2 regions of the Mycobacterium farcinogenes genome follow, and region 1 is predicted to be linked to the other one. Evidence: riboswitches for the same ligand, from Rfam matches in the RefSeq annotation. Region 1 holds a riboswitch; the other holds the start of a gene.
The links. A riboswitch is a leader RNA that binds a small molecule or an ion and turns the genes downstream of it on or off. The one in region 1 is predicted to bind glycine.
Positions count from the first base shown of each region.

Region 2: another riboswitch for glycine. It lies ahead of K6L26_RS28330 (L-serine ammonia-lyase); the one in region 1 lies ahead of gcvP (aminomethyl-transferring glycine dehydrogenase).

Region 1 is NZ_CP081673.1:3,237,646-3,243,307, reverse strand. Features, by position in the region: gene K6L26_RS15340 (substrate-binding domain-containing protein) at 1-489, shown strand, start outside; gene gcvP (aminomethyl-transferring glycine dehydrogenase) at 563-3,397, opposite strand; glycine riboswitch at 3,550-3,648, opposite strand; gene K6L26_RS15330 (MerR family transcriptional regulator) at 3,755-4,375, opposite strand; gene K6L26_RS15325 (bifunctional nuclease family protein) at 4,631-5,125, opposite strand; gene ftsR (transcriptional regulator FtsR) at 5,246-5,662, opposite strand, start outside.
Region 2 is NZ_CP081673.1:5,915,426-5,921,087, reverse strand. Features, by position in the region: gene K6L26_RS28345 (LacI family DNA-binding transcriptional regulator) at 1-459, shown strand, start outside; gene K6L26_RS28340 (TetR/AcrR family transcriptional regulator) at 461-1,081, opposite strand; gene K6L26_RS28335 (oxidoreductase) at 1,065-1,910, opposite strand; glycine riboswitch at 2,145-2,242, shown strand; gene K6L26_RS28330 (L-serine ammonia-lyase) at 2,271-3,650, shown strand; gene K6L26_RS28325 (DUF445 domain-containing protein) at 3,647-4,954, opposite strand; gene K6L26_RS28320 (Abi-alpha family protein) at 4,959-5,662, opposite strand, start outside.

The DNA.
Region 1 (5,662 bases):
AGCCGGATCAAGGCGTTGCCCGACACCGCCGCCGTCGGACTGTGGACCTTCGACGGCACCGAAGGACGCTCAGAGGTCCCGACGGGGCCGTTGGCCGAGCCGGTGAGCGGTCAGCGTCGCTCCGATGAACTGACCTCGACGCTGGACGCCCAGTCCGCCTCGGGCGGCGGTGCGGTGTCGTTCACCACGCTGCGAATGATCTACACCGAGGCCCTGTCGAAATACCATGAGGGCCAGACCAATTCGATTCTGGTCATCACCACCGGCCCGCACACCGACCAGAGCCTGGACGGGGCTGGACTGCAGGAGTTCATCCGCGGCGCCTTCGACCCGGCCCGCCCGGTCGCGGTCAACGTGATCGATTTCGGTAGCGGCTCGGACCGGGCCACCTGGGAAGCCGTCGCGCAGGCGAGCAGCGGCAGCTACCAGCATGTGGCCAGCTCGGCCTCACCTGAACTGACCACCGCAGTCAACACGATGCTGGGCTGACCGCAGCGCCGGTTTCTACCTCAGGGTCGTCCGGAGCGACCGGGCCCAACCCCGAGGTAGAAATCTAGGCGCGTCAGGCGAAGGCCTCGACCGGCGGGCAGGAGCACACCAGGTTCCGGTCGCCGTAGGCGCCGTCGATCCGGCGCACCGGCGGCCACACCTTCGGACGGAACCCCTTGCCCAACGGGTAGGCAGCCTGTTCGCGGGTGTACGGGTGATCCCAGTCCGCCACCAACAGGCATTCGGCGGTGTGTGGGGCGCCCCGCAGCGGGTTGTCGTCCACCGGCCACTCCCCCGAGCCGACCCGGTCGATCTCGGCGCGGATGGCGATCATCGCGTCGCAGAAGGCATCGACCTCAGCCAGGCTCTCACTCTCGGTCGGCTCCACCATCAAGGTGCCGGCCACCGGGAAACTCATCGTCGGCGCATGGAATCCGTAGTCCGCCAGTCGCTTTGCCACATCGTCGACGGTCACGCCGGTGTCCTTGGTGATCCCGCGAAGGTCCAGGATGCACTCGTGGGCGACCATGCCGTTCTCGCCGGTGTAGAGCACCGGGTAGTACTCGTCGAGCCGACGGGCCACATAGTTGGCGGACGCGATCGCGGTCAGCGTGGCCGCGCGCAACCCTTCGGCGCCCATCATCCGGATGTAGGCCCAGGTGATCGGCAGGATCGACGCCGACCCGTACGGTGCGGCCGAAACGGTGTGCTCGTCGGGCAGCTCGTCGGCCAACGGATGGCCCGGCAGGAACGGAGCCAGATGCGACCGCACCGCGACCGGGCCCACACCGGGCCCGCCGCCGCCGTGCGGGATGCAGAACGTCTTGTGCAAGTTCAGGTGGCTGACGTCACCACCGAAGCGACCCGGCCGGGCCAACCCGATCAACGCGTTGAGGTTCGCGCCGTCCACGTAGACCTGACCGCCGACGTCGTGCACCGCGGCGCAGATGTCGGCGACGTCGTGCTCGTACACCCCGTGCGTCGACGGGTACGTGATCATCAGCGCCGCAACCCGATCCGCGTGCTCGGCGATCTTGGCGCGCAGGTCATCGAGGTCCACGTCACCGTTCTCGCGGCAGGCCACCACCACCACGCGCATGCCGGCCAGCGCCGCCGATGCCGCATTGGTGCCGTGTGCACTCGACGGGATCAGGCAGAGATCACGTTCGGTGTCACCGCGGGACTCGTGATACGCCTTGATCGCCAGCAACCCGGCGTACTCCCCCTGGGATCCGGCGTTGGGCTGCAACGAAATCTGGTCATAGCCGGTGATCCCGGTCAGCCAGTCCTGCAGGTCAGCGATCAGCTTGCGCAGGCCCGGGTTGTCCGAGGCCGGGGCGAACGGGTGCTGACGGCCGAACTCCGGCCAGGTGATCGGCTCCATCTCGGCGGCCGCGTTGAGCTTCATCGTGCACGAGCCCAGCGGAATCATGCTGCGGTCCAAGGCAATGTCCTTGTCCGCCAGCGCCCGCAGGTACCGCATCATCTGCGTCTCGGTGCGGTAGGAGGTGAATGCCGGATGCGTCAGGAATTCCGATGTGCGGGTGACGATCCCGGTGTCCTCCGGGGCAACTGCCGGTGCCAGCCCGAACGCATCGAGGACCGCGGCCACGTGCTCGTCGGTGGTCGCTTCGTCACAGGACACCGACACGTGGTCGGCGTCGACGCGCCACAGGTTGATTCCCTTGGCCTTGGCTGCCGCGAGGACATCGTCGGCGCGTCCGGGTACGCGGGCCAGCACGGTGTCGAAGTATGCGTCGTGCACCAGCGCGTCACCGAGCGCAGCCGCGATGGTCGAGGCGTGGCCGTGCACGCGGCGGGCGATCGCGGTCAATCCTTCGGCGCCGTGGTAGCTGGCGTACATCGCAGCCATCACGGCCAACAGCACCTGCGCGGTACAGATGTTGCTGGTCGCCTTGTCCCGGCGGATGTGCTGCTCTCGGGTCTGCAGCGCGAGCCGGTACGCCGGGGCGCCGTCGGCGTCGACCGAGACACCGACCAGCCGGCCCGGCAGTTGGCGGGCGTGCTTGGCGTGCACCGCCAGATAGCCGGCGTGTGGACCACCGAATCCCATTGGCACACCGAACCGTTGGCTGGTGCCGAAGGCCGCGTCCGCGCCCATCTCCCCAGGCGGGGTGATGAGGGTGAGCGCCAGCAGATCGGCGCCGACGGCGACCAGCGCGCCGCGTTCGTGGGCTTGGCCGATCAGCCCCGTCCAGTCCACGACCTGTCCGCTCGCCCCGGGCAGCTGGACGATCACGCCGAAGAACTCGCCCTCGGGAAGGCCCTCGCGCAGGTTCGCGGTGACGATCTCGATTCCGAGCGGCTGGGCGCGCGTGGCCAGTACGGCGGCGGTCTGTGCGTACACGTCCGCGTCGACCAGCAACCGGTTGGCCTTGGACTTGGTGGCCCGGTGCATCAACGTCATGGCCTCGGCGGCGGCGGTGCCCTCGTCGAGCATCGAGGCGTTCGCCACCTCGAGCCCGGTCAGATCCGACACCATGGTCTGAAAGTTGAGCAGCACTTCGAGGCGGCCCTGGCTGATCTCGGGCTGGTATGGCGTGTACGCGGTGTACCAGGCCGGGTTCTCAAGAATGTTGCGCCGCAACACGGCCGGGGTGAACGTGTCGAAGTAGCCCTGCCCGATCATCGAGACCGCGGTCGTATTGGAGTCGGCCAACGCACGCAGCTCGGCCAGTGACTCCTCCTCGGTGGCCGGGGCGGGCAGCCCCTCCAGACCCGGAGCCACGCCGTCGGTGCCGAGCGCGTCGAGAATGCCCGCAGGCAGTGCCTTGGCGGCGAGCTCGTCGAGCGATGCCACACCGATCACGTCGAGCATGGTGGCCACGGCGGCGGCGTCCGGGCCGATATGACGATCGGCGAAACGCGATTGATGCTGGTCGGACACGACACTCTCCTGAGGCGCAGACGTGCTCAGACGTCGTAGCAGGCCCTCTCCCTCTGTCGTCGACCCGGTCCGGGCGCCTGAGAGATTCAGCCCCGGTACAGGGCCTTTCCCCATGGGCGGGTGCCGGCGGGCACCACTTTCCAGAGGCATCGGGGCCTGGCGCGGTCCTGGGTGCCTGAGAGGTTGACGGAGAGGTATTGCTCCTTCGGCGTCCGTGGCTGGCGGTCACGGAGCTCTCCCGCACGAGGGCGATGCGTGGGCAATTCTACCGGCCGGTCACCGATATCCGCGAACAGACGCAAAGCTGCCCTTCGACGGCGGTCGAAGGGCAGCTACGTGTCTGTTCGTGAGAGGAAATCAGCCGATCTTGCGGTCGCGGCTTTTGCGACGCGACGCCAGCTCGTCCTCGGGTGAGGCGATGGACTCCCCGCCGTCGGCGCGCTCGCCCGGGAAGTCTGCGATGGTGCCGGTGAGCTCGCGCATGGCGCCCGACACCGCGATGCCGAACACACCTTGGCCGCCCTGCAACAAGTCGACGACCTCTTCGGCAGAGGTGCACTCGTAGACCGTGGTGCCGTCCGAGAACAGGGTGATGTTGGCCAGATCCTGCACGCCGCGCTGGCGGAGGTGATCGACCGCGACCCGGATGTTGTGCAACGAGATGCCGGTGTCCAGCAGTCGCTTGACGATCTTGAGGACCAGGACGTCCTTGAACGAGTACAGGCGCTGACTGCCCGAGCCGGCCGCGCCCCTGATGGAGGGAACCACCAGCGAGGTGCGGGCCCAGTAGTCGAGCTGACGGTAGGTGATGCCGGCGATCTGGCACGCGCTGGGACCGCGGTAACCCACCAGCTCGTCGGGCACAGAGTCGTCGGGGAACAACCCTCCTTGCACGGGTTCGCCGGCCGGCCTGACGGGCGGCTCAGCGCCGCTCCCGGTGGTCAGATCCAACTCTTCCTGCCGTGGCGTGTCACCCACTGTGAATCCTCTCGCCGTTCGAACTCGCCCGCACCGCACTGCCATGTCCTGCAACGCGGCAATTTTCAAGGCGACGGTTTGCTGCGAACTCGAATGTGTCGAGCATACGCTTCCCGCCGGGCCCTGATTGCCCGCTGCGAAGAAAGTATGGGGCCCGAATTCCCGCTCGATTGTCTCCCGCGCCGCGTGTCGACACCGGTATACCCACTTGAGACGTACCCGTGATCTGGGACCGAGCAGCGGCGCCGGCGACGGTCATGTCGCCTTGAAGTCGTCTGGCGAAACGCTGTCCAGAAACTCCTTGAACTTCTCCACCTCGTCCTCGCGCACGGTCCCGGCAGCCTCTTCGTCGTTCTCGTCGGGAATCAGCAGGCCGGCCTCGGCCAGCACCGCCTCCTCCACGTAGATCGGGACACCGACGCGCAGCGCGATGGCCACCGAGTCCGACGGCCGGGCTGAGACCTTGATGTCGCGGTCGAAGATCAGATCGGCGTAGAACGTGCCTTCTTGAAGGTCGACGATCCGCACCTCTTTGAGCGAATGGCCAAGAGCGGCAATGACATCTCGGATCAGGTCGTGGGTAAGGGGCCGGGTGGGTTCGACGCCCTGCTGTTCCAGGGCGATTGCCGCGGCCTCCGACTGCCCGATCCAGATCGGCAGGTAGCGGTCACCGTTGGATTCCCGCAAAAGCAATACGGGTTGGTTCTGCGGCTGTTCCACCCGAATGCCGACCACGCGAACCTCAGCCATCTGTGCCTGCCCTCCGCACCGCCGTGCCGTTTCGTCGAATCTTCGTCCGTCGCGCAGTCCGCCGTCCGATCGCCAGGGGTCCCGACTCAGACGAACTGGCCGTCAAAACGAGTCTAGTCCTCAGCGATCCAGAACGTCGCGTACGGCGGACTTGATCAATGACGTGTGCAACGTGATCGCCAAGGCGGCCACTTCGCGGGCCAGGTCGTCGGCCCGGTCGCGGGCTCCGGCCTTGCCCGCCTTCCCGACTGGCCCTGCGATCTGGGCGATCAGGTCGGATTGCCGGTCCGCTGCCGAGCGGAACGCCCGCAGGTGCCGGGGTTCGACGCCGTAGTCGCCCAGGGCGCGTGCGCACTGGGCGATCACCACGGAATGCTCGTCGAAAAACCCGGCCGGCCCGGCAGTGATGATGCCGTTGCGCAACAACGCGCCCAGCATCTCTTCGTCGATACCGGACCGGGCCAACAGGTCTTCGCGCGACAGCCGGACCTGGGTCGGCGCCACCGCTGATACCCCAGCCGCGCCGGCGGGCCCTTC
Region 2 (5,662 bases), 2.7 Mb from region 1:
GGCTGTCGCGACATCGCGTTCGTCGGCGGTTTCACGGAGGTCGACGTCCGCCACGGCGACCGGGAGACCGTGCAGCAGCGATTCGAGGGTGCCGACTCGGTGGTCGGGCGGGTTCTGTCACACATCCGCACCGATCTCACTCCCGCCGGTGCGTACGCCGCGGTCGGGGAGTTCCTGCGCGACGCGACACCGGCTCCCGGCGCCCTGGTGGTCGGGACCTACGGGCAGGCCGCCGCCACCGTCCGCGCGATCATCGATGCCGGATTGCGCGTGCCCGAAGATATTCGGGTGGTGGGTTTCGACGGCGCCACCGCCGACTATGGGCGGGTTCGGCTCACCGCGGTCCAGCAACCTGTCGACGCGCTCGCCCGCCTGGCGTTGGGCCGATTGCTCGGGGATGACGCCGACGACGACATCACGCCGACGCTGCGGGTGGGGGAGACCTGCGGGTGCGCGTGAGTCAGGCGGGAAGCAGCCCGCGCAGCGCGGTCTCGGCCAACCGCCGGGCATGTTCCTCGGTGAGGGCATAGTGGCCACTGAGGCGACGGAAGATGAGTGGCCCGAACAGGATGTCGATGACATCGTCGATCGCGATGTCCGCGTCGGCGTCGCCGCGGTCGACCCCGCGCTGCCACAGTTCGGTGATCGCGGCGCGTCGTCCACCCAGGAAGTACTCACGGAAATACGCTGCGCCCGTTTGATCTTCGACGCACGCCGCGAGCAGCTGGGCGAACACCTCGCCGCGGGCGCTGGCGTAGAACGCCGACACACGGATCACCTGCTCAGTGAGATCGCCTGCGGTGCTGCCGGTATCGGGCAGCGGCAACGCTTCGGCCATCATCGATCCGAAGGCCTCGGCTGCGACGGCGGTCCGCGATGGCCAGTGTTTGTAGAGGGTGGCCTTGCTGGCTCCGGATCGGGCCGCGATCGCGTCCATCGTGGCCGCCGGGAATCCACCTTCGTCGAGCAGCTCCGCGGTGGCGTCGAGCATGGCCTGGTGGATGCGGTCGCTGCGCGCGCCGGTGGGGCGGGCGAAATCCTCGCCCGCCCCGTCGGCCGCCGTCTCAGTGGGCCGCGACATCATCGAAATCTGTTGATTCCGAGACACTTCGCCATTGCGCCAATTCAGCCTGCACGTGGGCGATCTTGCCCTCGACTGCCGCGATGGTGTCGTTGCCGAGCAGGAGGCGAAGCGGCGGCTCGTCCGCCTCCACGACATCGATGATGGCCTTGGCTGCCTTGACCGGATCGCCGGGCTGGTCGTGATTGCGCTCGCCGGCGGCGACGCGCATCTGGCCGGCCGGACCGTTGGCGTAATCGTCGATCAGGTTGCGCTGGGTCTGCAGGCTCGACGAGTCGAGGAAGTCGGTGCGGAAGTAGCCGGGCTCGACGACCATGACGTGCACACCCAACGGTTTCAGTTCGGCGTGCAACGCTTCCGAGAGGGCCTCGACGGCGAATTTGGTCGAGGCGTAGACGCCCCATCCGGGCGAGCCGACGAAGCCGCCGACCGAGGAGATGTTGACGATGGTGCCCGACCGTTGCGCCCGCAGCACCGGGGCGACGGCCCGGGTGACGGTCAGCAGGCCGAACACGTTGGTCTCGTAGACCGAGCGAACCTCGGCATCGGTGGCTTCCTCGACCGCGCCGAGCAGGCCGCGCCCGGCGTTGTTGATCAACACGTCGATCCGGCCGAAGCGATCCACGGCGGCCTGCGCGGCTTGTTGTGCCTGCGCCTCGTCGGTGACGTCCAGGGCGACGGCGAGTACGTTGTCGTCCTCGCCGAGGGCGGCGGTGACGGCCGCGGCATCGCGTGCGGTGGCGACCACCTGGTGGCCGCGGGCCAGGGCGTCGCGGGCGATCTGCAATCCGAATCCGCGGGATGCTCCGGTGATGAACCAAACGCTCATGTCTTTGACCACCTGTTCTTTGTTTATCTGAACTGTACGTTCAGTTTAGTTACGATGATGGCCGGTGCAACTTGAGCGGGGCCGGGATTATTCCGACCGGCTGACGCGGCCGGCCGAGTAACATCCGTCACATAACTCAATACGTCGATGACGCATTGCGGGAGAACCTCCGATCGGGAGGCGCCGTAGGAGCAAATCCTCCCCGGGAATCTCTCAGGCCCAGCACCGCAGTGTCGAGGCAACTCTGGAGAACAGCGCGGCCATCACGCGCTTACCGAAGGTGAAAGGCGCGGCGCGCCAAATCTCTCAGGTTTCAGGACAGAGCGGGGAGGTGTCACCACACACCCGGAGTTGGTAGTCATGACGATCAGTGTTTTCGATCTGTTCTCGGTCGGGATCGGCCCGTCGAGCTCCCACACCGTCGGTCCGATGCGGGCCGCCGGCATGTTCGCCGACGAACTCGTCCGCCGCGAGGCGGTCGATCGCGTCGCCGCGGTAGAGGTCGAACTGTTCGGCTCGCTGGCGGCGACCGGTGCCGGGCACGGCACGATGCCGGCCGTCCTGCTGGGGCTGGAGGGATATCGGCCCGAGACCATCGAGACCGACGAGATGGAACGGCGGCTCGCTGCCATCCGAGCCGACGGCAAGATCCGGTTGGCCGGTCGGGTGCTGATCGCATTGACCGAATCCGACGTGCAGTTGCTACCGAGCCGCCGGCTGCCACAACACCCGAATGCCATGACCCTGGCGGCATTTTCAGCGACCGGTGAGACCGTCTACCGCGACACCTATTTCTCGGTGGGCGGCGGTTTCGTCGTCGCTGAATCTCGCGCCGAGCCGCAGGCATCGGTGCGGCAGGACACCGATGCCCCTTTCCGTTCGGCCGCAGAGTTGCTCGCGTTGACCGATCGGGACGGGCTGTCGGTGAGCCAGGTGATGATGCGGCAGGAGTGTGCCGCCCGGCCGGAAGCCGAGGTGCGCGAACGTCTCTTGCATATCCGCGACGTCATGGTCGCCTGCCAGGTCAACGGCATGTCGCGCGACGGCGACCTACCCGGCAACCTGCGGGTCCGGCGCCGCGCGAAAGACTGGTTCCTGCGACTCGAAGCCGAGGACCCGACGCGTGATCCGGCGTTCGCCGAGGACTGGGTGAATCTGGTGGCGCTCGCGGTCAACGAGGAGAACGCGTCTGGCGGTCGGATCGTGACCGCGCCGACCAACGGCGCGGCCGGGATCATTCCGGCGGTGCTGCACTACGCAGTCCACTACACCGCGGCCGGGAAAGTCGACCCGGATGACACCACGGTGCGTTTCCTGCTCACGGCCGGAGCCGTCGGATCGCTGTACAAGGAGCGGGCTTCGATCTCGGGCGCCGAGGTGGGCTGCCAGGGGGAGGTCGGCTCCGCTGCGTCCATGGCTGCCGCAGGACTGGCCGAGATCCTCGGTGGGACACCGCGACAGGTCGAGAACGCCGCCGAGATCGCCATGGAGCACAGCCTCGGCCTCACCTGCGACCCGATCGGTGGGCTGGTGCAGATCCCGTGCATCGAACGCAATGCCATCTCGGCGGGCAAGGCGATCAACGCGGCCCGCATGGCGCTACGGGGCGACGGTACTCACCGGGTGAGCCTGGATCAGGTCATCGAGACCATGCGTGCCACCGGAATGGACATGAGCGCCAAGTACAAAGAGACTTCGACGGGTGGGCTCGCCGTCGCCGTCAATGTCGTCGAATGCTAGTGGTGCAGAAGGGTATTGAGTGCGCTTACCTGGGTCTCGCGACCGAAGTGCTCGACGACCTGCACCTGGATTTCGCCGACGATGCCGCCGAGGATCGCTCCGACCGCGATCATGGTCGGTTCGTCGTCCTTGAACACCGGCCGCAGGATCGACTCGTACTCCTCATTGGTGAGCTGACCCATCTTGTCGATGATGGTCTTCTCCAGGTCCAGCGCATTCATGGCATAGTCCTGCGCCTCGACCAGCGTGGTGGGCAGCCGCTCGAGCACCAGCTTCACCAGACGGTCCTTGGCCGCGTTGTACCGCTGGGTGCCGACAGCGAGTTTGACCAGCGGGGTCGCGATGCCGGTCTGGGCATCGATGGCCGCTTCGACCTCCTTGCCCACGAGCGCGAACAGTTTGTCGGAGCCCGGGCCTCGCAGCACGCCGTCGAACAGGATCTCGGGGGAGAACAGGTCCTCGGCCAGAATCCGCGCGTAGTCCTCGGTGATCTTGTCGCGCTCGGCGTGCAGTAATCCCTGGAACGGGATGAAGCCGAGGTATTTGGTGGGCCGCACGGGGCGGAACAACATGTTGAGCGCGATGTAGTCGCTGATAAGGCCGACGCCGAAGCCGAATGCCGGCATGATCCACGGGTTCTGGAACAACGCCCAGGCAACCATCTGGACCACGCCGATCCCGAGCCCGAAGTAGATGCCGCTGCGGCGCACGAAGGCCATCGCGTTGTCGCCGAGCCCGCGCATCAGCCTGTTGAGCTTGTCTTTGTTGCGGACCAGCGTCGTCACGGCCAGGTACTGGATGTCCACGAACCGGTTCAGGTCCGCACGCATCTCGTTGAGCATCTTCTCCACGATCCTGGGGGTCTGGTCGTGGATGCGGGCCTGGATCGCGTTGCGCGCGGCGTCGGGCAGTGAATCCCACAGCCCGGGGCGGATCTGCTCGGCGATGTCGCGGGAGATGTCGTCGACGGCCTGGGTCAGGGGCTTGCGTAAGGCCTCGACGGCCTCCTTGGCGTCCACCTTCGCCAGCAGCTCTTCGGGTTTCAGCAGATTCTGGGTGAGGAGCTCGATGGTTTTCGAACCCACCTTGCCCGCGCGTCGCGGGACGATGCCCTGCCAGCCGAGCACGCCGATGCCCCGGAACTCCATCGGTCGGTAGAGCATCTCGAGCGCGACGATCTTGGTGCTCCACCCGACGAAGGCGGCGACGAACGGCATCGACAGATAGATCAGCCAATTGACGCTGAAATCCGCCTTGATCTCCTGCCAGGTCTGGATCGCGAGAACGGCCTCGCTGCCGGCCATGCGGTTAGGAACCGTCCCGTTCCACCGCGGCCTCCCACAAGCCGCGACCAAGCCCGGACAAGGTCAGCGTGAGCTTGTCCACTCTGGCGGCGAGAGGCCCGCGGGATCCGTTCTTGATCGCCCGCAGCACCATCGGCTCGGCCATGAGCACCTCGTACTCGGCTTTCTGTGACGGATCCTCGGGACCGGTTTCCACCAGACCAAGTGACAGCAGATGCCCGACGTACTGGGGGACCATCGCCGGCAGCGCCACATTCGCGGTGCGGCCGATCAGGCAGGCGTTCTCCAGCACGGCCTGCCCCGGGGTTCGTGAACGCGTCCAGGTGTAGACGTTGACCAGTGGCGAAGCCTCACCCTCCGACAGGGCGCCGATGATCCGGGCCTCGTCGGCGACCAACTGGTCGAGCAGGCGGTGGTAGAGCTCCACCTGGCTGCCGGCCGTGCTCTGGTCGAGGGCGCGGTCCAGCAACCGGTCCATCTTCAGGTTCAGCGATTCGGCCGTCGGCTCCTCCGGGGTGGGCACCGGGGCGGGTCGCGGTGCCGATTCGATGGCCTCCAGCCGGTTCTTCACCAGCGTGGCCAGCTGCTCTTCACCCCAGGCCGCCAGCTTCATGCTGGTCTTGGCGGCGTCCAGCGCACGGTCGGTGAGACCGAACGGATCGAACCGCTTCGGCACCAGCGGCCGCGGGTTGCGCGGGGTCCGGATCG